DNA from 2 places in the Streptomyces sp. NPDC022910 genome. Region 1 is predicted to be linked to the other one. Evidence: riboswitches for the same ligand, from Rfam matches in the RefSeq annotation. Region 1 holds a riboswitch; the other holds the start of a gene.
What was found. A riboswitch is a leader RNA that binds a small molecule or an ion and turns the genes downstream of it on or off. The one in region 1 is predicted to bind thiamine pyrophosphate.

Region 1 (14,773 bases):
CGACGCTGTCGCGGCCACCTCGGTCGGCAAGGCCGTCTCGACCGCGACCAGCAAGGCGGCCTCGGCCCTCACCGGCGCCGCGGCCAAGTCGGGCCGGGCGGTGTCCAACGCGCTCCGGGCCGGCGGCAGCAAGGTCGCCGCCGCCGCGAAGGTGGTGAAGGACACCGTCGGACGGGCTCCGCGCCCGGCCACCCGGCAGCCCATGGGCGGCGGCGGGCGCGTCCTCTCCGACGGCGAGGGCGCGACCGCCAAGGAGATCGCCCTGTCCACCGGGCCGACGGTCCCGGGATCCAGAGCCGGTCAGGATGCCGTACGCCGACAACTGCTCGCCGAGGCCGACGAGGCGGGCGGTGTCTACACCTGCTGGCGCTGCGGACAGACCACCCGGAATCCTGACAACGTCCAGGTGGGGCACCGCAACGTGCCCACGTCCGAGGGCGGTAACCTCTCGCGCTACAACGCCTGTCTCGAGGGCGCTGCCTGCAACAGCAGCGCACAGAACCGCGGCAGGCCAAGTCCGGGCATGTCGTGCTACGAGCGAGGGAGTTGCGGTGCCGGGTTCGGCAGAACCGACTAGCCCGACCAGTGGGGACACCGTGCGGCTGCTGGTCGCGACCGGCCCGTCCGGCCGCCCCGTCAGCGAGGACGTGCCCGCCCGTGAGCTGGGGGCCGGCCGCTGGCGGCTCCTCGGCTCGCCGGGCCTGGCGCGGGGCGCGGCGGCCGGTGACGTCCTCGTCGTTGCCGGTGACGGTTCTTTCACCGTCATCGGCCGGGGCGGGAACGTGGCGGTCCAGGTCAGCGGCCCGGCCGGGGCCGAGGAGCGGCTCGGCGAACTGACCGAGCGGGTCAAGGCACTGGGCGGGTGGCTCGACAGCCGCAGCGCAACCCGGGACGATCGGCACACCTTCTGCGTGTACACGGTCCCGGCGACGGCGGGCTTCCCGGCCATCGAGGGGGCCTTCCACGCCTACGCGGCGGCCGTGCCCGAGGGCCAGTGGACCTACGCCAACGTCTTCGCGGACGACGGCGAACCGCTCAACTGGTGGCTCGAGGACTGAACGTCACCCGGCCGCCTGCGCGAGTGAAGCGCGGGCGGCCTCCGCCACGTCCTCGCGTGGCCCCCGGGCGCATTTCTTGAGGTAGGACCGCGCGCGGCGGCCCGGCCAGCGGGCCGCCGCAACGGCCGGCCAGTAGCGCAGGTGGTGCTCCCGGGGAGTGCGCTCGACGAAGTCGAGGATCGCGTTCCGCACCGGCTCCTCCGGTACGAGCCCCAGGCGGGCCACGCCGCGCAGCGCCCCGTCGGCGAGCATCTCGGGCCCTTGCTCCAGGCACCACAGCGCGGCCTGCGCCGGATCGCCCGCGAGCCGGACGACGGACTCGCCGATGGCGACATACACCATCGTCGCGGCGAAGGGCCGCCCGGCGAGCTCACGCAGGAACGGCAACGCCTCATGATGGCGGCACAGGCCGAGGGCCAGCGCCATCTCGTACTGCGTCTCCCAGGTACGGGCGTCCGCGATCTCGGCGCGCAGCGCGTCGAGGAGAGCGGGGCCCGCGGCGGTGTCACCGGTCTGCCCCAGCCGTTTCGCGGCGGCGCGGCGCCGCGGGGAGCGGCGGTCGGAGAGCTGTTCGAGCAGCGCGTCGGTGTCCGTTCCCATGTCCGCAGAGCGTATCCGTCGTCTCACTTGCTGAGCGCGGGGCGGGAGTCATGACATCACCCCGTAATGTTGACGTCGTGACCGTGAACGCTAAGACCAGCGCGAGCGCTGGCGACACCTGGCGAGACCTGCCCGCGGCGCAGCAGCCCGAGTACCCCGACCCCGAGGCTCTGCGCGCAGTGATCGCGGACCTCGAGTCGTATCCGCCGCTCGTCTTCGCGGGCGAGTGCGACCAGCTGCGTGCCCGGATGGGAGCCGTCGCCAGGGGCGAGGCGTTCCTGCTCCAGGGAGGCGACTGCGCCGAGGCCTTCGACGCCGTCTCCGCCGATCACATCCGCAACAAGCTCAAGACCCTGCTCCAGATGGGCGCCGTGCTCACGTACGCCGCCTCCGTGCCGGTCGTGAAGGTCGGCCGGATCGCCGGCCAGTACTCCAAGCCGCGCTCCAAGCCGATCGAGACCCGCGACGGTGTGACGCTCCCGACCTACCGGGGTGACTCCGTCAACGGCTTCGACTTCACCGAGGAGGCCCGGGTCCCGGACCCGGAGCGCCTGAAGCGGATGTACAACGCGTCCGCCTCGACGCTCAACCTCGTGCGCGCCTTCACCACCGGCGGCTACGCCGACCTGCGCCAGGTGCACGCCTGGAACCAGGACTTCGTGAAGTCGTCGCCGTCCGGTCAGCGCTACGAGCAGCTGGCGCGGGAGATCGACAACGCGCTGAACTTCATGCACGCCTGCGGGGCGGACCCGGAGGAGTTCAAGACCGTCGAGTTCTACGCCTCGCACGAGGCGCTGCTGCTCGACTACGAGTCGGCCCTGACCCGGGTCGACTCGCGCACCGGACAGCTGTACGACGTCTCCGGACACATGGTGTGGATCGGTGAGCGCACCCGGCAGCTGGACGGCGCGCACATCGAGTTCGCCTCCAGGATCCGCAACCCGATCGGCATCAAGCTCGGTCCGACGACCACGGCCGAGGAGGCGCTGCAGTACATCGACCGCCTCGACCCGGAGCGTGAGCCCGGCCGGCTGACCTTCATCGTCCGTATGGGCGCCGACAAGATCCGCGACCGGCTCCCCGAGCTGGTCGAGAAGGTCACCGCGTCGGGTGCGGTGGTGGCCTGGGTGACCGACCCGATGCACGGCAACACCTTCGAGGCGGCCTCCGGCCACAAGACGCGCCGCTTCGACGACGTACTCGACGAGGTCAAGGGCTTCTTCGAGGTCCACAAGGCGCTGGGCACGCACCCGGGTGGCATCCACGTGGAGCTGACCGGTGACGACGTCACCGAGTGCGTGGGCGGCGGCGACGAGATCTTCGTCGACGATCTGCACCAGCGCTACGAGACGGCGTGCGACCCGCGTCTGAACCGCAGCCAGTCCCTCGACCTGGCGTTCCTTGTCGCGGAGATGTACCGGGACCAGTAGCCGCCGCGGCTGTCACGGAGAGACGAACTGGGGCGTGGATCACATACGATCCACGCCCCCTCTCACTTTTGCGGGTCCTGTGCAACAGGTAAGGTTAGGTTTGCCTCACCGATCAGTCGGGATGGCACGACCCATGGATTCCGCCGGGAGGTGAACCGCGTGTATGTCTGCAGTTGCTTCGGCATCACCGAGCAGCAGGTGAAGCGGCACGCGGAGAACGGCGCCTGTACTCCCCGGCAGATAGCGTCGGCCTGCAAGGCGGGCACGGACTGCGGCTCGTGCGTCCGGCGGATCCAGGCGCTGCTGGGTCGAGGCGCCTGCCCTCGCCGTGAGCTCGCCGACCAGGGGAAGCCGGTGCTCGCCGACGTGGGTGGCCTGGAAGGTCTGGAAGAAGCGGCCTAGCTCTCCGGCTGTTCGACGACCTGTGCGATGTAGAGGGCCTCGCCGAGCTTCTCCACGAGTTCCAGCTGGGTGTCCAGATAGTCGATGTGATGCTCCTCGTCCTCGAGGATCGACTCGAAGATGTTCGCGGACGTGATGTCGCCCTTCTCCCGCATGACCTCGATGCCCCGCTTGAGCCGGTCGATCGCCTCGACCTCGATCTGCCGGTCGGCCTCGAACATCTCCTTCACGGTCTGCCCCACCCGCACATGGAAGAGCCGCTGGTAGTTCGGCAGACCCTCCAGGAAGATGATCCGGTCGGTGAGCACCTCCGCGTGCTTCATCTCGTCGAACGACTCGTGCCGCGTGTACTTGGCGAGCTTGTACCAGCCGAAGTTCTCCTGCATCTTCGCGTGCAGGAAGTACTGGTTGATCGCGGTCAGCTCGCCGGTGAGCTGCTCGTTGAGGAATTCGATGACCTCCGGGTCGCCCTGCATCGCGCGGGCTCCTTCCAAGCGGGGGACTGGCCGGTTGCGCCGCATGATTGCACCGGCATGGAGGGGCGTCCAGTAAGTTCACACTTAGTACGAGTTGCCCGATTCAGGCGCTGGCTGGTCATGTGCACCCTCCGCGGTCTGTCAGGATGGAGTCATGGGTCATCCGGTGGAGCGCGAATCTGGAGAAGCAGCACGGTCCGAGCTTCCGCCGGGACAGCGACTGCAGCGGGGCTGGCCGGTCACGCACTACGGTCCGGTACCCAAGTTCCGGCCCGAGCGCTGGGAATTCAGGGTCTTCGGCGCCACCGCGGACGGCGAGAAGCACTGCTGGAACCACGGGGAGTTCACGTCCCTGCCGTACGCGACCGTCGTGGCCGATCTGCACTGCGTCACGAAGTTCAGCATGCTCGGGGCGGAATGGGGCGGTATCCCGGCCCGTACGATCCTGGAGATCGCCCCGCCCGCGCCCACGGTCACCCATGTCATGGTCTGGGCGGAGTACGGATTCAGCTCGAACCTGCGTCTCACCGACTTCGCCTCGGACCGCACCATCTTCGCCACCCACAAGGGCGGCGAGCTGCTCACCGCGGAACACGGCTTCCCGCTGCGCCTGATCGTCCCGCATCTCTACGCCTGGAAGGGTCCCAAGTGGGTCCGCGGCGTGGAGTACATGACCGCCGACCGCCGCGGCTTCTGGGAGGAGCGCGGCTACCACAACATCGGCGACCCGTGGAAGGAACAGCGCTACTCGTACCAGGAGGAGCCCGGGGACGGCCCCGAGCTCTGACTCCCGGTGAACGTGCGGGTCGGCGTGCCCGTCAGTGGTGGTACCGGTGCACCACCGCGTGGCCCTTGCCGCGGCCGATCATCCACTTGTTGACGGGCGTGGTGAGGACGAAGGCGAGGACGAGCGATACCGCGAGCGAGCCCCAGAACAGCGCGTCGTCCAGGTGCGCGTCCATCGCGGACGGCCACAGCGCGATCACGCCGTTGTCGATCAGCTCCATCACGGCGATGGAGAGGGTGTCCGCGGCGAGGGCCACGCGGACGGCGGTCCGGAAGTCCACGCCCGCCCTGAGGACGCCGCGCAGGGTGAGCGAGTAGCCGAAGAAGAAGGCGAGCGCGATCGCCAGGACCATGGTCGGCCAGTTGCCCCATCCGAACGCGGTGCCGAGCACCATGCCGAGCACCTCGCCGATGGCGCACCCGGTGAGGCAGTGGAGGGTGGCCTGGGCTGCCATCGACCAGGTCACCTGGCCGATGCCATGGCCGTGCCCCTGGTCGGCGTGCTCGTGGTGGGCGTGCTCTGTGTGCGATGCGTGGTCGGTGTGCGCCTCGTGCTGCATGGCCGGCCCCCAAATGTCAGGCAGCGGTTCCTGTCACCAGACAGAACCATATACCCCCAGGGGGTATTTCTCCAGGGTCAGCCGTCCCGCAGTTTCTTCAGGCGCTCCACGTCCGCCGCGTGCCCTTCCTTGCCGCCCGGCGTCTCGATGATCAGGGGGACGCCCTCGGTGGCCGGGTGGGTCATCAGCGCGCGGAACGGGTCCTCGCCTATGTGGCCGGAGCCGATGTTCGCGTGCCGGTCCCTGTGGGCGCCGACCACGTCCTTCGAATCGTTCGCGTGGATCAGCTTGAGCCGCCCCTCGCCGACGGTGTCCACCAGGAGGTCCAGCGTCTGATGCATTCCGCTCGGCCCGGTCAGGTCGTGCCCGGCGGCGAAGACATGGCAGGTGTCGAGACAGACGCCCAGCTTGGGATGCGCGTCGAGCGCCTCGAAGTACGGCCCGAACTCCCAGGTGCGCGAGCACAGGGAGGCCCCCTGGCCCGCGGTCGACTCCAGCAGAAGGAAGGGGTCGTCGTCGTGCGTCAACTCGTCCAGCAGGGGCAGTATGTGCGCGCGCACCTGCTTCAACGCGACGGTCCGGTCCCGGCCGCCGGTGGCGCTGCCGGTGTGCACCACTACGCCCAGCGCCCCGATCGCACGGGCCCTGCGCAACGAGTGCCGCAAGGACTCCACGGACCTCTCGACGGTCGCCTCGGTGTGCGAGCCGAAATTGATCAGATACGGCGCGTGGACGTATGCCGGGATCGACTCGGCGGCACAGGCGGCCCGGAACTCCTCGTCCTGCCGTGGACTGCCGATGGGCGTCGCCCAGCCGCGCGGATTGGCGACGAAGACCTGCACGGTCTCGGCCTTGAGAGCACGTGCGTAGGTCAGCCCGACCGAGTTCAGGCCGCCGGCCACGGGGACGTGGCCGCCGATGGGGTTGCGGGAGACACCGGAGGTGCCGAGGGTGCCATGGGACTGCTGGGTTGTCACCCTTCAAGGGTGTCATGTGCACCCGGGCGCCCCTCCGGGCGGTCTTCGGGGCGTGCCCGTCAGCGGATCCGGATGGTGATCGTCGACCCCTTCGGCGCCTTGTGGCCGCCCTTCACCGACTGGTTCTTGACCGTGTCGCCGAACAGGCCCAGCAGGCCGCGGTCCTCCTCGACCTGGAAGCCCGCGTCCTCCAGGGTCTTCTTCGCGTCGTCGACGTTGTCGCCGACCACGTCCGGCACCTCGACCATCTCGCGGCCCTTGGAGATCGTCAGCGTGACCGTGTCGCCCTGGCCGACCTCCTTGCCCGCGCCCGGCGACTGCTGCGCCACCTGTCCGGCGTCGAACTCGGACGTGACCTGGGTGTCGGCGATCTTCACCTGCAGGCCCGCGTCCTGCAGCTCCGCCGTGGCGTCGTCGACGGAGGAGCCCGTGACCTCGGGGACCTCCACCGGGCTGCCCTTGCTCACGGTGAGCGCGATCGCCGAGCCGCTGTGCCGCTCGGTGCCGGCCTCCGGGTCCGTGCCCATCACGAAACCTTTGGGCACGTCCTCGCTGAACTCGCGCGTGACCATGCCCGCGACCAGGCCGTCCTTCGTCAGCAGCGCCTGCGCCTTGTCCAGCCGGTAGCCCTTCAGGTCGGGGACCTCGACCGTCTCGGGGCCGTCCGAGAGGGTCAGCGTCACCGAGTCGTTGGAACGGATCCGGGCGCCCGTCGCCGGGTCGCTGCTGATCACTGTGCCGCGCTTGACCGTGTCGCTGTAGGCGTGCTTGACCTGCTTGACCTCGAGCCCGGCCTGCTTGAGCTGCTCCCGGGCCTGAGCCTCGGTCTTCGCGAGCAGCGGGGGGACCTTGGTGAACTGGCCGGAGTTGATGTACCAGACGCCGGCGCCTATGCCGAACACCACCAGCACGGCGATGACGAGTGCGAGCAGCCCCTGCCGGGGGCGCCGGGAGCGCCCGGCGGGCTCCGGCGGCGCCATCTCCAGCCGGCTCGTGCGGTTGAGCACCACCTCGTCGTCCTCATGGACGGGGTTGACCGGGAGCAGACGCGGGATCACGCTCGTACGGTCCTCGGCGTTGTCGTGCGCCTGGGCGATGGCCCGCGGCGGTACCACGTCGAGTTGCTCGGCGGTGAGCGCGCTGCGCGCCTCGAGGACCTGGCCGAGCAGTGCCACCGCGTCCTGAGGGCGCAGCTCGGGATTGCGGGCGGTCGCCGTCGCGACCAGCTCGTCGAGCTCGAACGGCAGCCCCGGCACGGCGGCCGACGGAGGCGGCACGTCCTCGTTCAGGTGCTGGTAGAGCACCTGGGCGGGGGAGTCGCCGTGATGCGGCTTGAGGCCGGTGAGCGTCTCGTAGAGGACGACCCCGCACGCGTACACGTCGACCCGCGGGTCGGCCGTGCCCTGCTCGATCTGCTCCGGCGCGAGATAGGAGACCGTGCCGAGGACGGCGCCCGTCGTGTTCGTGACGGTGTCCACGGCCCGGACGAGACCGAAGTCGGCCACCTTGACCCGGCCGTCGTCCCCTATGAGGACGTTCTCCGGCTTCATGTCGCGGTGCACGAACCCGGCACGGTGTGCGGCGCCCAGGGCGGCCAGCACCGGCTCCAGGATGTCGAGGGCGGCGCGCGGTTGCAGCGCCCCGCGCTCGCGCAGCACGTCGCGCAGGGTGCACCCGGCGACGTACTCCATCGCGAGGTAGACGTACGACCCGTCGGTGCCCTGGTCGAAGACCTGTACGACGTTGGGATGGGCGAGGCGCGCGACCGACTTGGCCTCGCGGATGAAGCGCTCGACGAACGAACCGTCGGCGGCCAGCGCCGGGTGCATCACCTTGAGCGCGAGTACGCGGTCGAGGCGGGTGTCCACGGCCCGGTAGACCGTGGCCATCCCGCCGACCGCGATGCGCGCGTCGACGCGGTAGCGGCCGTCGAGCACCTGCCCGACGAGGGGGTCCTGAAGGGTCGTGTCCACGCAGGTGAGTCTACGAGGGCACGCCGTCGGACCCGGCCCTTCCGGTGATACCGGGGCCCGACTGCAGCGGACCTGTGACGCACGCCGCACCCGCCCGCGGGCGCGCAGGGTGGCCTCAGAAGGCGGGCCGTTCCGGGTCCAGCCGAGCCATGCCCTCCGTGGGGGACGAGGCCTCCGCGAAGTGCCGGCGGGGGATACGGCCCGAACGCCGCGCGAGCCGGCCCGCCTCGACCGCGTGCCGCATCGCCTCCGCCATCAGCACCGGCTCCTGCGCCCGGGTCACCGCCGAGGCGAGCATGACACCCGCGCACCCCAGTTCCATGGCGAGCGCCACGTCCGACGCCGTACCCGCGCCCGCGTCCAGAATGACCGGCACGCGCGCGTGCTCCACGATCAGCTGGAAGTTGTGCGGGTTGCGGATGCCGAGCCCGGAGCCGATCGGGGAGCCGAGCGGCATGATCGCGGCGCAGCCGACGTCCTCCAGCTTCCGGGCGACGACGGGGTCGTCGTTCGTGTACGGCAGCACCGTGAAACCGTCGTCGACCAGTGTCTCGGCCGCGTCCAGCAGCTCGATCGGGTCGGGCAGCAGGGTCCGCTCGTCGGCGATGACCTCCAGCTTGACGAGGTCCGTGCCGAGAGCCTCGCGCGCGAGGCGGGCGGTGAGCACCGCCTCGCCCGCCGTGAAGCAGCCCGCGGTGTTGGGCAGCACCCGGATGCCCAGCTTGTCGAGCACGGACAGGACCGATCCGTGCACCGAGGCGTCCACACGCCGCATCGCGACCGTCGTCAGCTCCGTGCCGGACGCCACCAGCGCCCGCTCCAGCACATCGAGGCTGGGCGCGCCGCCGGTGCCCATGATCAGCCGGGACGAGAAGGTCGTACCACCGAGGACGAAGGGATCGTCGGCCATGGGTCAGCCTCCTTGGACGGCGGTGAGGACCTCGACGCGGTCCCCCTCGGAGAGGGACGTCGACGGCCACTGCGCGCGCGGGACGACGGTTTCGTTGAGGGCGGCGGCCACGCCCGAGGGGGCCGCGGTGAGGGTCCGCACGACGGCGTCGAGGGCGATACCGGGAGCGACCTGGCGGCGCTCCCCGTTGACCGAGATGTTCATGCGGGCTGCTCCGTGAGTGCGGCGGCGGCGAAGCGCCGGGGAGTGAAGGGGCGGGCCTCGTCCGGGAGCGCGCCGGTGGTCAGTACGTGGGCCATGACGTCGCCGGTGACCGGGGTGAGCAGGACGCCGTTGCGGTAGTGCCCGGTGGCCAGCAGCAGACCGTCCAGCGCCGTCGGACCCAGCAGCGGGGCGTTGTCCGGGGATCCCGGGCGCAGTCCGGCCCGGGTCTCGGTGAGCGGCAGCTCGCTGATCCCGGGGACCAGCTCGTGCGCGTCGCGCAGCAGCTCGTACACCCCGCCGGCGGTGACCGTCGTGTCCCAGCCCAGCTCCTCGCTGGTGGCGCCGACGACCAGCTCGCCGTTCTCGCGCGGCACCAGGTAGACGCTGCCGCCGCGGACGACGGCACGCACGGTACGGCTCAGGAACGGCGCGTACCGCTTCGGCACGGTCAGCCGCAGCACCTGCCCCTTCACCGGGCGTACGGGTGGCAGGACCTCGTCCGGGACGCCCGCGAGCTGCCCGCTGAGGCTGCCCGCGGCCAGGACGACCTGCCCGGCGGCGAGGTCGGTGCCGTCGGCGGTCCTGACCCCGGCGGCCCGCTCCCGTACCACCGCGAGCCGCTCGGCCCACACCCGGTGGAAGACGACTCCGGCGCGTTCGCACGCCGTGACCAGGGCGCAGACGAGGCGCCGCGGGTCGATCTGGTGGTCGCCGTCGACCCTGAGCCCCCCGCGCACGCCCGGCGCGAGCATCGGCTCCAGGCGACGGCATTCGCGCCCGTTCAGCCACTCCGACGTGAGGCCGGACCGCTGCTGCAGGGCGTGCAGCTCGCGCAGGTGGGCGCGGTCGTCGGCGTCGAGTGCGACGGCGAGCGTGCCGCACCGGCGGTAGCCGAGGTCCTGGCCGGTGGCCTCGGTCAGCTCGGCGGCGAAGTCCGGGTAGCGGCGCGCGGACTCCAGGTTGAGGGCGAGCAGTGTCTGCTCCCCGTAGTGCAGTTCGGTGACGGCGGCGAGCATCCCGGCGGCCACCTGGGCCGCTCCGCCGCCGGGTTCGGGATCCACCACGGCCGTGGCGAGCCCGCGCTGCGCAGCCCGCCAGGCGGTCACCAGTCCGATGATCCCGCCCCCGACGACGAGGACGTCTGATGTGGGTACGGTCGACATGGGCGTCCAGCCCCCTCCCTTCGCCGGCATGACCCGGATCAGGTTCGTACGGTCGGAGGCCGCCAGCCTCCCTCTCAGCCCGGTGCGCCCGGGCTCCCGCGAGTGCTTTACGTTGGCCACCCTAGCCCGCGTCCGTTCGTCTCAGTAAGGGAGCCTCTTCGATGCCGCGATCGCTCGACGGTCTGGTCCTGGCCCCTCTCGCGGACCAGGCCCCAGGTCAGGTCGGAACCCGTACCCGGTTCACGTACCACGAGAAGGACGGCGAGATCTGGGCCGAGTACGCGGGCGGCGACGTCGTACGCGGTCATCTGGTGGGTACACGAGAAGGTGACCGCCTCGACTTCCGGTACGTGCAGCTCAAGACGGACGGGACCACGTCGTCCGGGCACTGTGTCTCGCAGGTGGTGGAGCTTCCCGACGGGCGTTTGCGCCTGGAGGAGTCGTGGGAGTGGGAGTCGCAGCCGGGCAGCGGAACGAGTGTTGTGGAACAGATCACTCAGCACGCCCGCTGACTGACAATCTGTCAGTTGTCTATGGTGATCAGGGTGAGCGAGCAGACGCAGGCACGGGGCGGGTCGACACGGCGCGTCGTCGTCGTGGGCGCGGGCATGGCCGGGGTGCAGACCGCTGTGGCGCTCCGGGAACAGGGGTTCCCGGGCAGCGTGACACTGATCGGCGCGGAGCCGCACCAGCCGTACGACAGGCCGCCGCTGTCCAAGGCCGTGCTGCTCGGCAAGGCCGAAGGGTCCGCCTTCGACGTCGACTTCGAGGCCCTGGAGATCGAACTCCGACTGGGCTGCGAGGTGATCGGGCTACGCCCCGACGAGCACGAGCTGGACACCGAGGAGGGGCCCGTCCCCTACGACGTCCTCGTCCTCGCGACCGGTGCCGAGCCGATCCGGTTGCCGGGCGCCGAGGGCGTGCCCGGGGTGCATCTGCTGCGCACGCTGGACGACGCCGAGCGGCTGCGGCCGGTCCTCGCCCAGCAGCACGACATCGTGGTCGTGGGCGCCGGCTGGATCGGCGCCGAGTTCGCCACCGCGGCGCGCGAGGCGGGCTGCGCGGTGACCGTGGTGGAGGCCGCGGACCGCCCCCTCGCGGGGGCGCTGCCCGAGGAGGTGGCCGCGCGCATGACGGCCTGGTACGCGGACAGCGGCGCCGAGCTGCGCACCCACGCGCGCGTGGAGCGCGTCGAGCCGGGGGCGGTGGTGCTCGACGACGGCTCGCGGGTGCCGGCGGGCGCGGTGGTCGTAGGCATCGGAGCGCGTCCGGCCACGGCGTGGCTCGCCGGCTCGGGCATCGCCCTCGGCGTCCACGGTGAGGTGCTGGCCGACGACCATCTGCGTACCTCTGTACCGGACGTGTACGCGGTCGGTGACTGTGCGTCCTTCCCGTCGGGGCGCTACGAGGAGCGCCTGCTGGTCCACCACTGGGACAACGCCCTGCAGGGCCCCCGCACGGTGGCAGCGAACATCATCGGGGAGACGTCGGTGGCGTACGACCCGGTGCCGTACTTCTGGTCGGAGCAGTTCGGCCGCTTCGTCCAGTACGTGGGCCACCATGCGGCCGCCGACACGACGGTATGGCGCGGAGACCCGGAGGGCGCGGCCTGGTCGGTGTGCTGGCTGCGCTCGGACCGCCTGGTCGCCCTCCTGGCGGTGGGCCGGCCCCGGGACCTGGCCCAGGGCCGCCGCCTGATCGAATCAGGCACCCCCATGGATCCGGACCTCCTGTCGGACGCGTCACGCCCTCTGAAGGAGGCGACGGCGTAACGGGCCACTCCGTCACCGACCGCCGCGAGGGTGACCGGCCCGATGGCGCGGTCGGCATCCCGTTCCCGGCGCGTGGGGAGTCAGCCGACGGCGCCTGGGCATGCCACCCCGCGGCTCATGGGACGTGTCCGTCGGAGACACACGGCGGCGCCGGAGGCACCCCCAACCGCCGCTTCCGCTTCCGCCCCGGAGACAACCGTCCCCGCCGGCGCGGCCGACGGCGGGCGACTTGCCTGTCTGGAGGCGCACCGTGGTGCCGGGCGGGGTGCGTTGCGCCGGTTCACTGCTCCCGCCGGAGGACACGGCGCGCCGGTTCACCCGTCCCGCCGGAGGCCCGCGGCGTGCTGGACCGGGGGTGTCGCCGCAGGCGATGGGCTGTGCCCCTGAAGCAGCCGACCCCCGTCGGAGGCACCCCCGTACAGCCGCCATCGCTTCCGCCGCCGGAGGCAACCGTCACCGCGCCGGAGGCGCCCCGCTTCCGACTGTCAGTCCGGGATGGCACGCTTGATCCCGTGACCGAGATTGACGCAAAGATCGATGCTCTCGTCCCTGCCTGGCTCACCCTCCCCGACATCGCCGAAGCGCTCGGCGTCGAGGTGACCCGCGTGCGGCAGCTGGTCAAGGAGGGCCAGCTCATCGCCGTACGCCGTGGTGAGAACCGGGCGCTGCACGTCCCCGCCGCCTTCATCGACGGGGACAAGGTCGTCAAGGGCCTGTCCGGCACCCTGACGCTCCTGCGGGACGACGGCTTCACGGTCGAAGAGATGATCGAGTGGCTCTTCACCCCGGACCCGACCCTGCCCGGCACCCCCGCGCAGGCCCTCAGCGAGAATCGCGGCACGGAGGTGAAGCGCCGCGCGCAGGCGCTCGCCGTCTGATCCGATCCGAGAACAACCGTCCCGGTGTACGGGCCGCGGTCCACGGGCCACGGCCTTCGGGCCACCGCGCCCGCCGCGGCCCGTACGCCACCGACCCCCGGGGGACCCACCGTGCCCGACACCGCCCGCACCGCCCGGCTCGCCGACGCCCGCGTCTATCTGTGCACGGACGCCCGCAAGCGCCAGGGCGACCTCGTCGCGTTCCTCGACGCGGTCCTGGCCGGCGGCGTCGACATCGTGCAGCTGCGTGACAAGGGCATGGAGGCCGCCGAGGAGCTGGAGCACCTCCAGGTCTTCGCCGACGCCTGCGCCCGCCACGGCAAGCTGCTGGCGGTGAACGACCGCGCCGACGTCGCCCACGCCGCCGCCTCCGACGTCCTGCACCTCGGCCAGGGCGACCTTCCCGTCCCGGCGGCCCGCGCCGTCCTCGGCGACGACGTCCTCATAGGGCGCTCCACGCACTCCGAGACGGAGGCGGAGGCCGCCGCCGTCCAGCAGGGCGTGGACTACTTCTGCACGGGTCCCTGCTGGCCCACCCCCACCAAGCCCGGCCGCCCCGCCCCCGGCCTCGGCCTGGTCCGCCACACCGCCGCCCTCGGCACCGACCGCCCCTGGTTCGCCATCGGCGGCATCGACCTGGGCAACCTGGACGAGGTCCTGGAGGCCGGTGCTCGCCGCGTCGTGGTCGTGCGCGCGATCACGGCGGCGGACGACCCGGGCGCGGCGGCGGCCGAGTTCGCGAAGCGGCTGCGCGCTGCCTGAGACCCCGTCGTCGAACTCCCGCCTGCCGGGCGACGACAGGGCCCAGCGCGACCGGTTCTGTCCGATAGGTGGACAGCAAGTCGACAATTCGGGCAAATTTCCGGCATCCGGTTGGGGGACCGCCGCCCCCTGGCTAACCTGCGACTATGGCCCTCGGAACCGCATCGACCAGGACTGATCGCGCACGGACCGTGCGTGACATCCTTGCCACCGGCAAGACGACGTACTCGTTCGAGTTCTCGGCGCCGAAGACCCCCAAGGGCGAGCGGAACCTGTGGAGCGCGCTGAGGAGGGTCGAGGCGGTCGCCCCGGACTTCGTCTCCGTGACGTACGGCGCGGGTGGCTCCACCCGCGCGGGCACGGTCAAGGAGACCGAGCAGATCGTCGCCGACACGACGCTCACCCCGGTCGCCCACCTCACCGCGGTCAACCACTCCGTCGCGGAGCTGCGCAACATCATCGGCCAGTACGCGGACGCCGGGATCCGCAACATGCTCGCCGTCCGCGGCGACCCGCCCGGCGATCCCATGGGCGAGTGGGTCGCGCATCCCGACGGTCTGGCCTACGCGGCCGACCTCGTCCGGCTCATCAAGGAGTCGGGCGACTTCTGCGTGGGCGTGGCCGCCTTCCCCGAGATGCACCCGCGCTCCGAGGACTGCGACACGGACGTCGCGCACTTTGTCGACAAGTGCCGGGCCGGCGCCGACTACGCGATCACACAGATGTTCTTCCAGCCGGAGTCGTATCTGCGGCTGCGTGACCGGGTCGCCGCCGCGGGCTGTGCGACCCCGGTCATTCCCGAGGTCATGCCCGTGACCAGCG
Region 2 (14,773 bases), on a different contig from region 1:
CGGGGTGGGCGTCGTGCTCCAGGATCCCGTGGCGTCGTTGGACGCACGGATGAGTGTCGCCGAGTGCGTGGCAGAGCCGCTGCGCGTGCACCGACGCGGGATGACGGCGGTGGAGCGGCGGGCGCGGGTCGCGGAGGTGCTGGAACTCGTCAGGCTGTCCGGGGAGTTGGCAGGACGGGGACCACGGGAGCTGTCCGGGGGACAGCGGCAGCGGGTCAGCCTGGCCCGGGCCCTGGTGCTCGAACCGCGGCTGCTCGTGGCGGACGAGCCGACCAGCGCGCTCGATGTGAGTGTGCAGAAGACGGTGCTGGAGGTCATCGGCGAACTGCAGAAAGAGCTCGGGTTCGCGTGCCTGTTCGTCTCGCACGACCTGGCCGTGGTGCAGCGGTTCGCCCAGCGGGTCGTCGTCCTGCGGGCCGGGCGGGTCGAGGAGCAGGGACCGACCATGACCACCCTCCTGCGCCCGGAGACGGAGTACACGCGCCGGCTCATCGCCGCCGTGCCCGTACCGGATCCGGTGCTCCAGCGCCGGCGCCGCACGGAGCGCCCGGGGTCCGTGATCGCCGGCGGACAGGGGGCCACCGCGTGACGCACGAGATGCCCGGTCCGGGCCGAACTCCCCGACATCAGACCGCTGTTGTCGCCGGAATCGACATCGGAGGTACGACCACGCAGGCTGTCCTGTGCTCGCCGGAACTGGACGTCGTCGACCGCGCGGGGGTGCCGACCCCTGCCGCCGAGGGCGGGGAGGCGATGGTCGGCGCCGCGCTCGATGCGCTACGACGGCTGCTGGACCGTACACCTGCGCGGCTGCTCGGCGTCGGTGTGGGCGCGGCGGGCGTCGTGGACGCGCGGGCCGGGAAGGTGCTGGTGGCCAGCGACTCCTTCCGCGGCTGGGCCGGTTTCCCGGTGACGGCGACGGTCGAACGGGCTTTCGGTGTCCCGGCGTTCCTGGACAACGACGTCAACGCGTTCCTGCGTGGTGAGGTGGCGCGGGGCGCCGTCGCGGGCGAGGCACACGTGCTCGGCATGACGCTGGGCACGGGGGTCGGCGGAGCGCTGTGGCTGGACGGCGCGCTCTACGACGGACCCCACGGCGCGGCCGGCGAGATCGGCCACGTGCCCGGCTTCGGAGACCTGCCCTGCACCTGCGGCGGCCGAGGCCACCTGGAGACCCTGGCCTCCGGCCGCTCCCTCGCCGCGCGCTATGCCGAGCGCACCGGGCGGGAGTCCACCGCCCGCGAGATCGCCGGGGCGGCACGGCGGGGCGACCTGGACGCGCTCGCCGTGTATGAGGCCGCAGGGACGGCCGTCGCCCGCGCGATCCTGCTCACGGCCGGCCTGCTGGACGTCTCGACCTTCGTGATCGGCGGCGGCGTCAGCGGGTCCTGGCCTTTGCTCGAACCGGTCCTCCATAAGGCTCTGGTCGCCGAACCTCCCGTCAGCGGCCACCCTGTCCGCGCTCTGCCGTCCCGCCTGGGCGGCGACGCGGTGGCCCTCGGCGCTGCGGCCCGGGCACGGGCGGTACTGGACGTCAGCGCATGATGTTCACCGCGCGCGCCACGACCAGGACGACCGTGACGATGGAGACGGCCGATTGCATGAGCATCAGCAGCTTGGCCCACCGAGACATGGGCATGGTGTCGGTGGGGCTGAAGGCGGTCGCGTTGGTGTAGGAGACGTACAAGTAGTCGAAAAAGGCCGGCTCCCAGTTACGGCTGACCAACTCCTGCGCCTGCATCTGGGGGAAGAGGAAGTCGGGATGGGCGCGGTGGGCGTGTGCCCGTGCGACGGGACCGCCGCGGTCGAACTCCCAGTACCACAGGGCGAAGACCACGACGTTGGTGCCCCAGATACCGGCGGCGACGAGGAGCAGCGGGCCCGCTGAGCTCCCCTCGTGCCCCGCGAGCAGAGCGGCGATGAGCAGGGTCAGGGACCACGCGTTGGCCAGGCTGGCGACCGCCGCGAGGGTCAGGGACGCGGCCCGCAGGGCGACGGACTCACGGTTGATCCTGCCCGGGTTGCTGAGCAGCAGCACCGCCAGGAAGGCGCCCTCCACTGCGGGCAGCAGCCAGTGGGGGTGGATGGTGAACCGTCTGGGCTCCGCGAGTTGTGCGGCGATGATGAGCACGATGACCGCGGCAACCTGCCAGCGGTGCTCACCGTCGGTCGGCCGCCGCCATGCGGGGACCTTGGCCTTCTGCGGAACGTCAGTCATGGGGGTAAGTGTCGTACGACGTACCCGAGTGTCCGTCGAAGGGGGAGCGCCGGGCTCCTGCTCGGGAGCCCGGCTCCTGCACCGGTGGTGGTTGGCCTCAGGCCTCCGTCTCCGTGCGGTCGGCCGTGCCCCAGAGCGTGTGGAAGCTGCCCTCGCGGTCGACGCGCCGATAGGTGTGGGCGCCGAAGTAGTCGCGCTGCCCCTGGGTGAGCGCGGCCGGCAGGCGGTCGGCGCGCAGCGAGTCGTAGTACGACAGCGCGGCGGAGAACGCGGGCACCGGCACGCCCCGGCGAGCCGCGGTGGCGATCACCTCGCGCCACGGCACCTGGGCGTCCGCGATCTCCGCCGCGAACCCCGCGTCGGACAGCAGGCTGACCAGACCCGGATCGGCGGCGTACGCGGCGCGGATGTGGTCGAGGAAGGCCGCACGGATGATGCAGCCGCCGCGCCAGATTTTCGCGACCGACCCGAGATCGATCTTCCAGCCGAACTCGTCGGCGGCGTCCAGGATCATCTTCCAGCCCTGGTCGTAGGCGATCACCTTCGAGGCGTACAGGGCCTGTTCCACCTGCGCGGTGAAGCGCTCGGCCTCGTAGGAGGTCAGGTCCCAGCTGGTGCCGCCGGGCAGGCCCCCGTAGGCGGCGCGCAGGGCGGACTGGCCGGAAGCGGCGCGGGCGAAGGTGGCCTGGGCGATGGCGGTCACCGGGGAGCCCAGCTCCAGCGCGGTCTGCACGGTCCAGCGCCCGGTGCCCTTCTGCCCGGCCGCGTCGGCGACGACGTCCACGAACGGATTGCCGGTCGCGGCGTCCACATGGGACAGCACCTCCGCCGTGATCTCGATCAGATACGAGTCGAGGCGTCCCTTGTTCCACTCGCGGAAGATCTCGGCGATCGCCGCGGGGGAGAACCCGGCCACCTGGCGCAGCAGGTCGTACGCCTCGCCGATCAGCTGCATGTCGGCGTACTCGATGCCGTTGTGGACCATCTTCACGAAGTGCCCGGCGCCGTCGGTGCCGACGTGGGTGGTGCACGGCTCGCCGTCCACCTTTGCGCTGATCTTCTCGAACATCGGCCCGAGCGAGGCATACGACTCCGGTGAACCGCCGGGCATGACGCTCGGCCCGTGCAGCGCGCCCTCCTCGCCGCCTGAGACCCCCGCGCCGACGAAGTGGATGCCCCGCTCGCGCAGCGACCGCTCACGGCGCCGGGTGTCGGCGAAGTGGGCGTTGCCGCCGTCGATGATCATGTCGCCGGGTTCCAGGAGTGGTGCGAACTCCTCGATCACGGCATCCGTGGCTGCACCCGCCTGCACCATGATCATCAGGCGGCGGGGCCGCTCCAGCGCCGCCACGAACTCCTCGGCCGTCTCGGCGGGCACGAACGCGCCCTCGTGCCCGAACTCCTCGACCAGCGTCTTCGTTCTGGTCGGGGTGCGGTTGTGCACGGCGACGGTGTACCCGTGTCGAGCGAAGTTCCGGGCCAGGTTGCGGCCCATCACCGCGAGCCCGGTGACGCCGATCTGCGCGGTCGCCTGCATGCTGTGCTCCTTGGGTCCAGGATCCGCCGCGCCCGTGTGTCTCCCGGGCGGAGCGGATGTCGCTCGGTGCGGCTCCTACCGCTGTCCCGCTCAGGTACGGACGGCGGGGCGGGAGTTGCTCAGCGCAGGCAGCGGGACCTTCCGTCGCCGACCGGGGCGGGCGGGCGTTTCATGCTCCGATGAGGCGGAGGGACAGCCACAGCGCCACCACCGCGCCCGCCAGCGCGATCGGTACGGCGATCGCTCCGAGCCGGGTGAACTCCTTGAGGTCGACGGTGTGCTCGTGCTGGTGGACGATGCGGCGCCACAGCAGAGTGGCCAGGGAGCCGGCGTAGGTGAGATTGGGGCCGATGTTCACGCCGAGCAGGACGGCGAGCACCGCGCCCGGGCCCGATGCGGCGGCCATCGGCAGCAGAACCAGGACGGCCGGCAGGTTGTTGATCAGGTTGGCCAGCAGGGCCGCCAAGGCCGCGGCTCCGAGCAGGGCGGGCAGCGTGGTCCCGTCGGGCAGTACCCGGCCGAGAGCGCCCGCGAGCCCGTTGTCGACCACCGCCCGCACCACGATGCCCAGGGCCAGCACGAACGCCAGGAAGGACGGCGCCGCCGCACGCAGCACCGTGACCGGGGTGGCCCGGCGCCGCACGAGTGCACGCACGGCCAGCACCAGCGCCCCCGCCAGCGCCGACCACGCCGGGTCGATACCCAGAGCGGAAGCGATGACGAACCCCGCCAGTGTGCAGGCCACCGTCGCCAGCGCGAACAGCGGAAGCCGCGGCGGCTCGCCCTGGTCCGGGGCCGTGGCTCCGGCGTCCAGGTCGTGGTGGAAGAAGCGCCGGAAGACGACGTACTCGGCGGTGACGGCCACCAGCCACGGCAGGGCCATCAGCGCGGCGAAGCGCGTGAAGCTCAGCCCGGCCGCACCGAACGCGAGCAGGTTGGTGAGGTTGGAGACCGGCAGCAGGAGGGACGCCGTATTCGACAGATGGGTGCAGGCGTAGAGGTGGGGTTTCGGACGGGCGCCCATCCGGACCGCCGTGGCGAACACCACGGGCGTGAGCAGCACGACCGTGGCGTCCAGGCTGAGCACCGCGGTGATCGCCGAGGCGAGCGCGAAGACCGCAGTCAGCAGCCGTCCGGTACTGCCCGCGGCCCATCGCGCCATCCAAGCGCCGCACGCCCGGAACAGCCCCTCCACGTCGCAGAAGTGGGCCAGCACCAGGACGGCCGCCAGAAAGCCGACCACGGGGCCCAGGCGCTCGGCCTCGGCCCGTGCGTGATCCAGGGAGATGGCGCCGGTCGCGATGGCGATTCCCGCTGCCGGAACCGCCACGGCCGACTCCGGCAGCCCGAACGGACGCACCACCGCGGCGGCCAGTACGGCGACGAGCAGGACGATGGAGAGAGCCTCGGCGAGCGGGGTGTTCAGGGCTCGGTCCTTCCTGAGCTGGTGCGGTGGTGCCCCTCCATCACATCAGGCCGGACGGTGAAACCTCGATTCTAGGCGGCGGACGAAGTTCCGTGCCCCTTCACGCCTGCACCCGCAGCGCCCACCCGTGGTCCACCGGCCCTATGCCGGCGCCCAGCGCGAAGCCCGCCGCGATCGCCGACGTGACGTAGTCCTTGGCCCGCCGCACCGCCTCCGGCACCGCGAGGCCCTGCGCGAGCCCGACGGCGACGGCCGAGGCGAGGGTGCAGCCCGTGCCGTGGGTGTGACGGGTGTCGTGGCGCGGAGCGCGCAGCCAGTGTTCCTCGTGGCCGTCGGTCAGCAGGTCAACGGCCTCACCGGAGAGATGACCGCCTTTCACGAGCACCCATCTGGGCCCGTACGACAGCAGCCGCGCGGCCGCACGGCGCATGCCCGGCTCGTCGGTCACCGTGATGCCGGTCAGCTCGGCGACCTCGTCCAGGTTCGGCGTGGTCACCGTGGCCCGCGGCAGCAGCCGGGTCCGTACGGCCTCCAGCGCGTCGTCGGCGAGCAGCCGGTCGCCGTGCTTGGAGACGCTCACCGGGTCCACGACGACCGGGGCCGCCACGTCCGCGAGCAGTTCGGACACCGTCGTGACCAGCGCGGGCGAGGCGAGCATGCCGGTCTTGACCGCCTGGACGCCGATGTCGTCGACGACGCTGCGGTACTGGGCGCGCACCGCCTCCACGGGCAGCTCCCAGGCGCCCTGCACACCGACGGAATTCTGCGCCGTGACCGCGGTGACGACGCTCATCCCGTGGGCGCCGAGCGCCAGCATGGTCTTCAGGTCGGCCTGTATACCGGCGCCGCCCCCGGAGTCGGACCCGGCGATCGTCAGGACGCGCGGCGGCGCGGTCATGCCCGCCCCTCCTCTCGGACACGCAGTGGGGCGTAGACGGCGAGGGCCACCAGGAACGCCACGTAGTACGAGACGTCCGCGCCGTGCAGCGCGTGGGCGACCGGGCCCGCGTACAGGCCGGTGTCCATGAAGGGCACCGCCGCGGCGAAGGCGCCGGTGAACGCCAGCAGCGGCGGCCACACGGAGCGCGGCCGGGCCGTCGCTGCGGCCAGATCGGTGACGGAACCGCGCCGCACGAGCCAGTCGACGACCACGATCGCCACGAACCCGGGGATCCAGTAGCCCACGAACAGCAGCACGTTCTGGAAGCGGGCCGTGGTGTCGGCCGCGTGCATCCACAGCACCAGCGGAAAGCCGAGCACCGCGGCGAGTGCCGCGGCCGCCGGACGCGGCACGCGCACGCCGACGGTCTGCAGCGCCAGGGACCCGCTGTAGTCGTTCATGGCGTTGCTGCACAACGCCGCCAGCGCCACGGCCAGCAGCCCGAACGCGCCCGCTGTGCCCCCGCCCAGCAGTTCGTCCACCCCCGCGGCCGTCTGGTCGGTGAGCACCGAAGCGCCCCACAGACCCAGGATCTGCACGGCCACGAAGGACACCACGAGACCGAGCAGCGTGCACCAGAACATCCGGGACCGTGAGGTGGCGCGCGGCAGATAGCGGCTGAAGTCGCTGGCGTACGGGGCCCAGGACAGCGCCAGACTGAGCGCGATGGTGCTGGTCAGCACGAACGCGCCCACCCGGTCGGCACCGTGCGCGCTGCCCGCCGTGGCGAGGTGGACGCCCTCCGGCATGCGCACGGCGATCAGGGCGAAGGCGGCCGCGAGCACGAAGGTCATGACGATCTGGAGCCGGTGGATCGCCTCGTAGCCGAGGACCCCGAGGGCACCCTGCCCCAGCATCATGACCAGGACGCCCAGCCAGAACGGCCAGCCGCACAGCCGCGCCAGCGCGTCCCCGCCGAACAGTCCGATCAGCGCGTCCCAGGCGACCGACGACAGCCACTGCAGCACCCCGGGCAGCACCACCGCACGCCCGAACGCGAGCCGGGCCAGAGGGAGCTGACCGGCGCCGGTACGGCTGCCCCAGGTGCCCATATAGGCGGTGGGCACCGCACCGAGCACCGTGCCCAGGACGACGGCGGCGAGCGCGGTGGTGAAGTCGAGGCCGAGAGAAATGCCGATGGTCCCGGTGAACACACCGGTCATGGTCAGGTTCGGGGCGAACCACACGGTGAACAGCCGGCCCGCGCCGCCGTAGCGATTGTTCTCCGGCACCGGTTCGATGCCGTGCCCCTCGACCCTGAGGTCACCGGGAGCGGTGGGCATCCGTCCGTCGAAGACGCCCCGTCGGCCGTCGGCGGGCAGCCCACCGGATACATGCGCCAATGGCATGAAAGACATCCCTCCGCCAGTACGAACTGGTTCAGGTTCAACGGGTGTGATCTCAGCCCGCAGGTGGGGCACCCCGTGTCAGGTACGGCCGCAAGACTAACCCGAGCCCTGCGATGCGCCATACGAAGGGCCGCTGCCCGACATGGGTCAGCGGCCCTTCCCCGCTGCCGTGGCGCGTCAGCGCCTGGTGTAGATGAAGCCGATCTTGTCGGCCTCGTCGCCGGAGCGTCCGTGGAATCCGGCGATCTGCCAGCTGGAGGGCGCCGTGCGCGTCACGCAGTCGGACGTCGTGGTTCCGCCGGCCAGACTGTGGCCGAGACTGGTCGTGAACTTCGCGTAGAAGATCCTCGTGCGGCCGCTGTACTGGCCTTCACAGAGCTGCGCGCTCGTCACGTACTCGCCGCTGCCCAGCGTGAGCGACGACGCCGTACCGCCGGTGCCGCCGTGGGCGAGCGTGGTGCCGTTGCTCAGGGTCAGGCCGATCCGGTCGACGCGGGAGCCGCTGCGCAGCGATATCACCGTGGCACGGGCGGCCGCCGGGACGCTGTCGATGTCGTTGTAGTAGTCGCCGTGCGGCCCGCCGAACTGGTCGCTGAGCTGGAAGGCGGAGTTGCGCGCCCAGCTGAACGTCGCGGTGATCGGGTCGTGGTCGGGGGTGTTGCGCGCATGACAAAACCTAGCGGCGAACTCTGTGGATGAACGCGCTTTCTGCCGTTCGGGCGAAACTTCATCTGGTGGTCGCCGCAGCGTCCGCCGCGACCGCCGTCGGGGCCGATGGCAGAGGTGGCCGCGACCGCCGTTGCCCGACTGCCGTCACTCGGCGCGTTTCCGCACGTCCTCCGCCACCTTCTTGTCCAGGGCGGCCCGCACCAACGCGGCTGCCAGTACGGCCGGTTCGGTGCTTTTGGCGAGTTCCACCAGCTTCTCCGGGTCCTTGGGCAGCCCGAGCCGTTCCGCTCCGGAGAGGGCCTTGGCGTCCACAAAGGGCGCCACCTCCGGCCAGACCCGCTGCACCTCGCGCAGGAAGATGTCGGCGCCGGCCGGACCCATCCCCGGTATCTCCTGCAGCAGCCCGTGCAGAGCGGAGACGTCCTCGTCGGCCTCCTTCCGCATGCGCCGCAGGTCGCCTCCCCATCGCTCCAGCAGCAGCTCCGCGCCGTCGCCGAGTTGGGTCGCCGTCCGCTCGTCGTAGCGCCGGTAGCCGCCCCGCCCCAGCGCGTCGACACGCTCCTGCCAGTCCGCCTCGGCCATGCGACGAGGATCCCGCAGGCCCGCCTCGTGGAGCGCCCGCACCGTGGCCAGGGCGATCGACGTGCGGATGCGGGCGCTGAGGAGCATGGCCATGAGCAGCAGCCGGTAGAGCGGCTGCGGCGCGTCCTTGAGCCGGATGCCCGCCTCTTCGGCGTAGGTGCGGCCATGCTCCTTGACGAGTTCTTCGAGGACGCGGGCCGCGCGCTCTTCGCGGTTCACGGTGACATCACCGCGGCGGTTTGAGCGGGTCGTGGCCGAGTGTCATCAACTGGTGGCGGCGCTCGTCGTCCTCGGCCTCGGGTTCGTTCTCCAGGTCTTGCCGGGCCGTGACGGTCTCCACGACCTCGCGCATCACCCGGATGTCGTCGTCGGTGAGGTCCATGCGCCGCTTCTGCAGGATCGCCAGCAGGTGCCGCCCCGTCGGGGGGCCGGCCTGGTCGGGCAGCGGCTCGGTGTCCTCGTCGGCGTCCTGGACCCGCAGCCAGGCCGCGAGTTCCGTGGAGGTCATGTTCACCACGTGGTGGAACTCGTCCCACAACGCGTCCAGCTCCAGGGCGTCGGTCATGGCGTACTCCTCTCGCCCTCGGTGGTTCCGCTCCGCTCTCCGTGTACTTCAGTCCTTACGCGGCCAGTTCTCGGCCTCGAACATCCAGCGCTGCTTCTCCAGCTCCGCGGTGAGCCCGATCAGCAGGTCCTGGGTGACCGGATCGGGCTTCTCGGTGTCCTCGATCCGCTTGCGCAGCCGACCGATCGCGGTCTCCAACGACTCCACCATCAGCCCCACGACCTCGTTGTCGCGCAGCCAGCCCTCCTTCGCGCCCGGCAGGCCGAAGGCGGAGGACACGGTCTCCGGCCGTCCGTCCGGCGGGACGCCGAGCGCGGCCGCCCGCTCGGCCACGGTGTCCGCGTACGAGCGTGCCGTGGTCACCACCTCGTCGAGCTGCAGGTGGATCGAGCGGAACCTCGGTCCGACGATGTTCCAGTGGGCCTGCTTCCCGATGAGGGAGAGACCGAGCAGATCAACCAGGGTCTCCTGCAGGGCGTTGCCGGTGACCCGCCGTGCGGCCTCGGGCAGGGTGCTGTGCACCACGGTCATCGTGTGCTTCTCCTTGTCGTCGGTCGGTTCCTCGTGGTCCGGAGCAGTGCGGCGCGCTCCTTCTCATCGGTGCCGCCCCACACACCTGCCGTCTGTCCGGTGTGCAGGGCCCAGGCCAGGCACTCGGCGATCACCGGACAGCGGCGGCACACCCGCTTGGCGCCGGCGGCCTCCACCAGGGCCGGCCCCGTCGTCCCGACGGGGAAGAACAGCTCAGGGTCCTCATCCACGCACGCCGCGTGCCGCAACCACTCCATGCGCGCCCGGGTGCCCGGGACGGATGGGGTGAAACCCGGAGACAAGCAGGCCTCGCACGGCGGCCGGGGATCTTCCAGAGAGGTCGTCCGGCGGTCTATAGTCCAAAACTAGCAGTGCTAATTATCGTCGAGGGCGCTCAGGAGTTCCGTCGTGCGTACCGTCCACTTCGCGGCAGCCCGCCGCACCCCGATCGGCCGGCTGCGCGGCGCCCTTTCCTCCGTACGGCCCGACGACCTCGCGGCGGGCGTGATCCGCGGCCTGGTCGCCGACGTGCCCGCGCTCGACCCGGCCCGCATCGACGACGTCTACTGGGGCGCCGCCAACCAGGCCGGCGAGGACAACCGCAACGTCGCCCGTATGGCGGCCCTGCTCGCCGGGCTGCCCGAGTCCGTTCCGGGTGCCACGGTCAACCGGCTGTGCGCCTCCGGCCTGGAGGCGGTCACGACGGCGGCCCGTACCATCGCCGCGGGCGAGGCCGACATCGTGCTCGCGGGCGGCTCGGAGTCCATGAGCCGCGCACCGTTCGTGCTGCCCCGCCCCGACGAGGCCCTGCCGCACCGCATCGAGACCGCCGACACCCGCCTCGGCTGGCGCCTGGTCAACCCGGCGATGAAGGACCTCCACGGCCTGCTGTCCATGGGCGAGACCGCCGAGGAGGTCGCCGAGCGGTACGGCATTTCGCGTGAGCGCCAGGACGACTTCGCGCTACGCAGCCACCGTCGTGCCGCGGATGCCCGCAAGAACGGGTGTTTCGACGCCGAACTCCTGCCCGTGTCCAGGCCGGACGGCGTCGTCGTCACCGTCGACGAAGGCGTGCGCGAGGACACGTCGTACGAGAAGCTCGCCCGCCTCAAGCCGGTGTTCCGCGCGGGCGGCACCGTCACCGCGGGCAACGCATCGCCCATGAACGACGGCGCGGCCGGACTCCTCCTCGTGAGCGAGGAGGCCCTGGACGAGCTGGGCCTCGAATCCCTCGGCCGGTACGTCGCGGGTGCCTCGGCAGGCGTCCACCCGGACATCATGGGCATCGGCCCCGTCCCCGCCACCGAGAAGGCGCTCGCACGGGTCGGCTGGACGATCGGCGACATCCAGGAGGCCGAGTTCAACGAGGCGTTCGCGGCCCAGGCCCTCGCCTGCGTCGACCGCCTCGGCATCGACCCCGAGCTGGTCAACCCGACCGGCGGTGCCATCGCCCTCGGCCACCCGCTCGGCTGCTCGGGCGCACGCATCCTGACGACCCTGCTCCACCGCATGCGCCGCACCGGCGCGGCCCGCGGCCTCGCCACCATGTGCGTGGGCGTCGGGCAGGGCAGTTCCGTGCTCGTCGAACGCCACCAGCCGTAGCCACCTGGCGAGACACTCCTTACGCGATCACATGCGTGGGCATACCATCGGTCCCCGCATGAACACGATGACGCTCTGGGACATCTCCCTGTGGGGGTTCGCCGCGCTGGCCTTCGCGGCGCTGCTCGTCGGCTTCTCCAAGACGGCCGTGAGCGGTGCCAACACGGTCAGCCTCGCCATCTTCGCCGCCGTCCTGCCGGCCCGCGCCTCGACCGGCATCCTGCTGCCGGTCCTGATCGTCGGTGACGTCCTCGCCGTCCTCACCTACCGGCGGCACGCCCACTGGCCCACGTTGTGGCGGCTGTTCCCGGCGGTCGCCGCGGGTGTGGTCCTCGGCACACTGTTCCTGGTGTGGGCCGACGACGGGATCGTGCGGACGTCGATCGGCGCGATCCTGCTGCTGATGGCAGCGGTCACGCTGTGGCGGCGCCGGAGCGCCGGCCAGAACGAGGAACCCGACTCGGTGACCACGCGCGCCGACCGCGCCAAGGCCCGCTCGTACGGCGCCCTCGGCGGCTTCACCACGATGGTGGCGAACGCGGGCGGCCCGGTGATGTCGATGTATCTCCTGTCCGCCGGATTCCGCAAACTCGGCTTCCTCGGCACCTCCGCCTTCTTCTTCCTGATCGTGAATGTCTCCAAGGTGCCTTTCAGTGCGGGCCTCGGTCTCATCGACGGCCGCTCACTGCTGCTGGACGCGGCGCTCGCGGTGTTCGTGGTGCCGGGCGCGTTCATCGGCAAGTGGGCGGCGCACAGGATCAACCAGCGGCTGTTCGAGCAGTTGGTGATCGCGGCGACGGTCGTGGGCGCCGTCCAGCTGCTGCTGCGCTGAGCGCGGCCGGCGGACTACCGGAGCAGCGCGGGGAGGTCCGCGAAGGAGTCGAGGACGTGATCGGGGGCGCCGCTCGCTGCCCGGTGGGTCTCCGGCAGATACTTGCCGGTCTTGACGAGAACCCCCGTGATCCCGGCGCGCTGGGCCGCGAGGACGTCGGACTCGATGTCGTCGCCGACCATGAGCGCCTGACCGGCGCCGACCCCGAGATGGGCCAGGGCCGCCTCGAAGAACGCGGGCGACGGCTTGCCGGTCACCTCGGCTTCCAAGTGGGCGGCCTTCTCGAGCCCGAGCAGGAACGCCCCCGAGTCGAGCTGCAGCCCGCGGTCGGTGCGCCAGTACAGGTTGCGGTGCATGGCGACCAGCCGCGCACCGCGCTGGAGGTGGCCGAAAGCGCGGTTCAGCGCCGTGTAGTCGAACTCGGGACCGGCGCCGCCGAGGATCACGACGTCCGGGGTGGTGTCCGCGTCGTCCACGAACGAGAGTCCGACGAGGTCCTCCCTGATGTCGCCGCTGTTGAGCAGCCAGCAGCGCGCCCCAGGGCAGCGGTCGGCCAGATGAGCGGCGGTGACCGCGGGCGCGGTCAGGATGTCCTCCGCAGCCACGGGAAAGCCCGCGGCGGAGAGGGTCTCGGCGATCGACGCGCGGGTGCGGGACGTCGTGTTGGTCAGCAGGGCGACGGCGAGACCGGAGTCTCGGATCTGTCGCAGCGCCTCGACCGCGCCCGGCAGTGGCTGCCACGAGACGGTGAGGACCCCGTCGATGTCGATGAGCAGCGCACGCACTGAATCCATGCCAGGACGATAACGAGCACGGTGCCGGACCGCCTTTCGGTCTGGGGGACAGGCGTGACCGTCCTCTCGACCTCTGCCGCCGGTCCTCCGGGCGGAGGGACGGCCGCCCCCGTACCCTCGGCATCATGTCCCCGCACGTCCTGGTCCTCGGCGGTACCACCGAGGCACGCGAACTCGCCGTCGCGCTCGTCTCCCGGCCCGGGGTCCGGGTGACCACGTCCCTGGCGGGGCGGGTCTCCCGGCCGGGCGCGCTCGACGGGGACGTACGCCTCGGCGGCTTCGGCGGTGCGGAGGGGCTGGCCGCCTGGCTCCGCGAACACCGGGTGGACGCGGTGGTCGACGCCACGCATCCGTTTGCCGCAGGCATCACGGCGAACGCGGCGCGGGCCGCGGCGGCCACCGGTGTCCCCACGGTGGTGCTGCGCCGGCCCGGCTGGGACCCGGTCCCCGGCGACCGCTGGCACGGGGCGGCCTCCCCCGCCGACGCGGCCGACCTGCTTCCGCCGCTCGGCCGACGCGTGTTCCTCACCACCGGCCGACTGGGTCTCGCGGCCTTCGCTCACCTGTCGGACCTCCACTTCGTCCTACGGTCGGTGGAGCCGCCCGAGCCCCCCATGCCACCGGACACCGCAGTGCTGCTGGCTCGCGGGCCGTTCACGGTCGAGGACGAGACCGCGCTGCTGCGCGAGCACCGCGTCGATGTGCTCGTGACGAAGGACAGCGGAGGAGCGGCGACGGCGGCCAAACTCACGGCGGCGCGAGACCTCGGACTCCCGGTGGTGGTCGTCCGTCGCCCACCCCTGCCGAAGGGCGTGATCGCGGTGCCGGACGTACCCGGAGCGCTGTCACGGCTGGGGCTCTGGTGACCGCCGGGACCGCGCGGTACCCCGACTGAACGAGCGGCCCACACGTCCGGCCGCTCCCGCTACCCCTGCGGGCGCCTGCGCAGCAGATAGGTGTCCATGATCCATCCCTTGCGTTCCCGCGCCTCCGCGCGCAGTCGCTCGATGTGCTCTGCCGTCTCGGCGAGAGGGCCGGAGGCGAGGATCTCGTCCGGTGTGCCGATGTAGGCGCCCCAGTAGATGTCGATGTCCTGGTCCGCGTACTGCCGGAAGGTCTGGTGGGCGTCGAGCATGACGACCACGTCGTCGACCCCGTCCGGGAAGCCCTCGGCGAGGCGGCGGCCCGTGGTGATCTGGACGGGGCGGGCGACCCGGTTGAGCCCCGTGCGGTGCTTCGCGACCAGCGCCGAGACGCTGCTGATGCCCGGGACGACGTCGTACGAGAACGAGACCACGCCCCGGTCCAGGACCTCCTCCAGGATGCCCAGGGTGCTGTCGTACAGGGAGGGATCGCCCCACACCAGGAACGCACCGCTCTCGTCCTCGCCCAACTCCTCCACGATCAGCCGTTCGTAGATCCCGGCACGCGCCGATCGCCAGTCGTCGACGGCAGGGGAGTAGGCGGCGCCGCCCGCGGACCGGTCACGGTCGGGGTCGCGCGCCTCGACGAGACGGTACGTCCCCTCCGGTATGTGTGCGTCGAGGATGTCGCGGCGCAGCTGGACCAGGTCCGACTTCACCTCGCCCTTGTCGAGGATGAAGAACACGTCCGTGCTCTTCAGCGCCTTGACCGCCTGCAGGGTCAGCTGGTCGGGATCGCCCGCTCCGATGCCGATGACATGAATCTTTCGCACGTCCCGAGTCTGCCGTACGCCTCCGACAGCCC

Region 2: it holds a riboswitch for thiamine pyrophosphate, as region 1 does, so the genes downstream of both, ACZ3TS_RS26880 (purine-cytosine permease family protein) here and thiO (glycine oxidase ThiO) in region 1, are expected to answer to the same signal.

Annotation. Positions count from the first base shown of each region.
Region 1 is NZ_JBVHHL010000002.1:222,031-236,803, forward strand. Features, by position in the region: gene ACZ3TS_RS02830 (RHS repeat-associated core domain-containing protein) at 1-577, shown strand, start outside; gene ACZ3TS_RS02835 (DUF4265 domain-containing protein) at 597-1,058, shown strand; gene ACZ3TS_RS02840 (HEAT repeat domain-containing protein) at 1,062-1,658, opposite strand; gene ACZ3TS_RS02845 (class II 3-deoxy-7-phosphoheptulonate synthase) at 1,736-3,088, shown strand; gene ACZ3TS_RS02850 ((2Fe-2S)-binding protein) at 3,239-3,490, shown strand; gene bfr (bacterioferritin) at 3,487-3,966, opposite strand; gene ACZ3TS_RS02860 (sulfite oxidase-like oxidoreductase) at 4,121-4,753, shown strand; gene ACZ3TS_RS02865 (DUF4396 domain-containing protein) at 4,785-5,312, opposite strand; gene ACZ3TS_RS02870 (deoxyribonuclease IV) at 5,390-6,289, opposite strand; gene pknB (Stk1 family PASTA domain-containing Ser/Thr kinase) at 6,349-8,262, opposite strand; gene ACZ3TS_RS02880 (thiazole synthase) at 8,378-9,172, opposite strand; gene thiS (sulfur carrier protein ThiS) at 9,176-9,376, opposite strand; gene thiO (glycine oxidase ThiO) at 9,373-10,539, opposite strand; TPP riboswitch at 10,538-10,649, opposite strand; gene ACZ3TS_RS02895 (avidin-fold protein) at 10,701-11,051, shown strand; gene ACZ3TS_RS02900 (NAD(P)/FAD-dependent oxidoreductase) at 11,085-12,311, shown strand; gene ACZ3TS_RS02905 (Rv2175c family DNA-binding protein) at 12,824-13,189, shown strand; gene thiE (thiamine phosphate synthase) at 13,301-13,951, shown strand; gene metF (methylenetetrahydrofolate reductase [NAD(P)H]) at 14,098-14,773, shown strand, end outside.
Region 2 is NZ_JBVHHL010000032.1:18,521-33,293, reverse strand. Features, by position in the region: gene ACZ3TS_RS26910 (dipeptide ABC transporter ATP-binding protein) at 1-589, shown strand, start outside; gene ACZ3TS_RS26905 (ROK family protein) at 598-1,545, shown strand; gene ACZ3TS_RS26900 (hypothetical protein) at 1,535-2,218, opposite strand; gene gndA (NADP-dependent phosphogluconate dehydrogenase) at 2,316-3,755, opposite strand; gene ACZ3TS_RS26890 (SLC13 family permease) at 3,925-5,181, opposite strand; gene thiD (bifunctional hydroxymethylpyrimidine kinase/phosphomethylpyrimidine kinase) at 5,282-6,079, opposite strand; gene ACZ3TS_RS26880 (purine-cytosine permease family protein) at 6,076-7,470, opposite strand; TPP riboswitch at 7,462-7,556, opposite strand; partial or broken gene ACZ3TS_RS26875 (jacalin-like lectin) at 7,648-8,121, opposite strand; gene ACZ3TS_RS26870 (HhH-GDP family DNA glycosylase) at 8,284-8,940, opposite strand; gene ACZ3TS_RS26865 (DUF3140 domain-containing protein) at 8,948-9,286, opposite strand; gene ACZ3TS_RS26860 (Dps family protein) at 9,335-9,817, opposite strand; gene ACZ3TS_RS26855 (WhiB family transcriptional regulator) at 9,814-10,074, opposite strand; gene ACZ3TS_RS26850 (thiolase family protein) at 10,226-11,419, shown strand; gene ACZ3TS_RS26845 (sulfite exporter TauE/SafE family protein) at 11,478-12,251, shown strand; gene ACZ3TS_RS26840 (HAD-IIA family hydrolase) at 12,266-13,045, opposite strand; gene ACZ3TS_RS26835 (cobalt-precorrin-6A reductase) at 13,171-13,911, shown strand; gene cobF (precorrin-6A synthase (deacetylating)) at 13,971-14,741, opposite strand.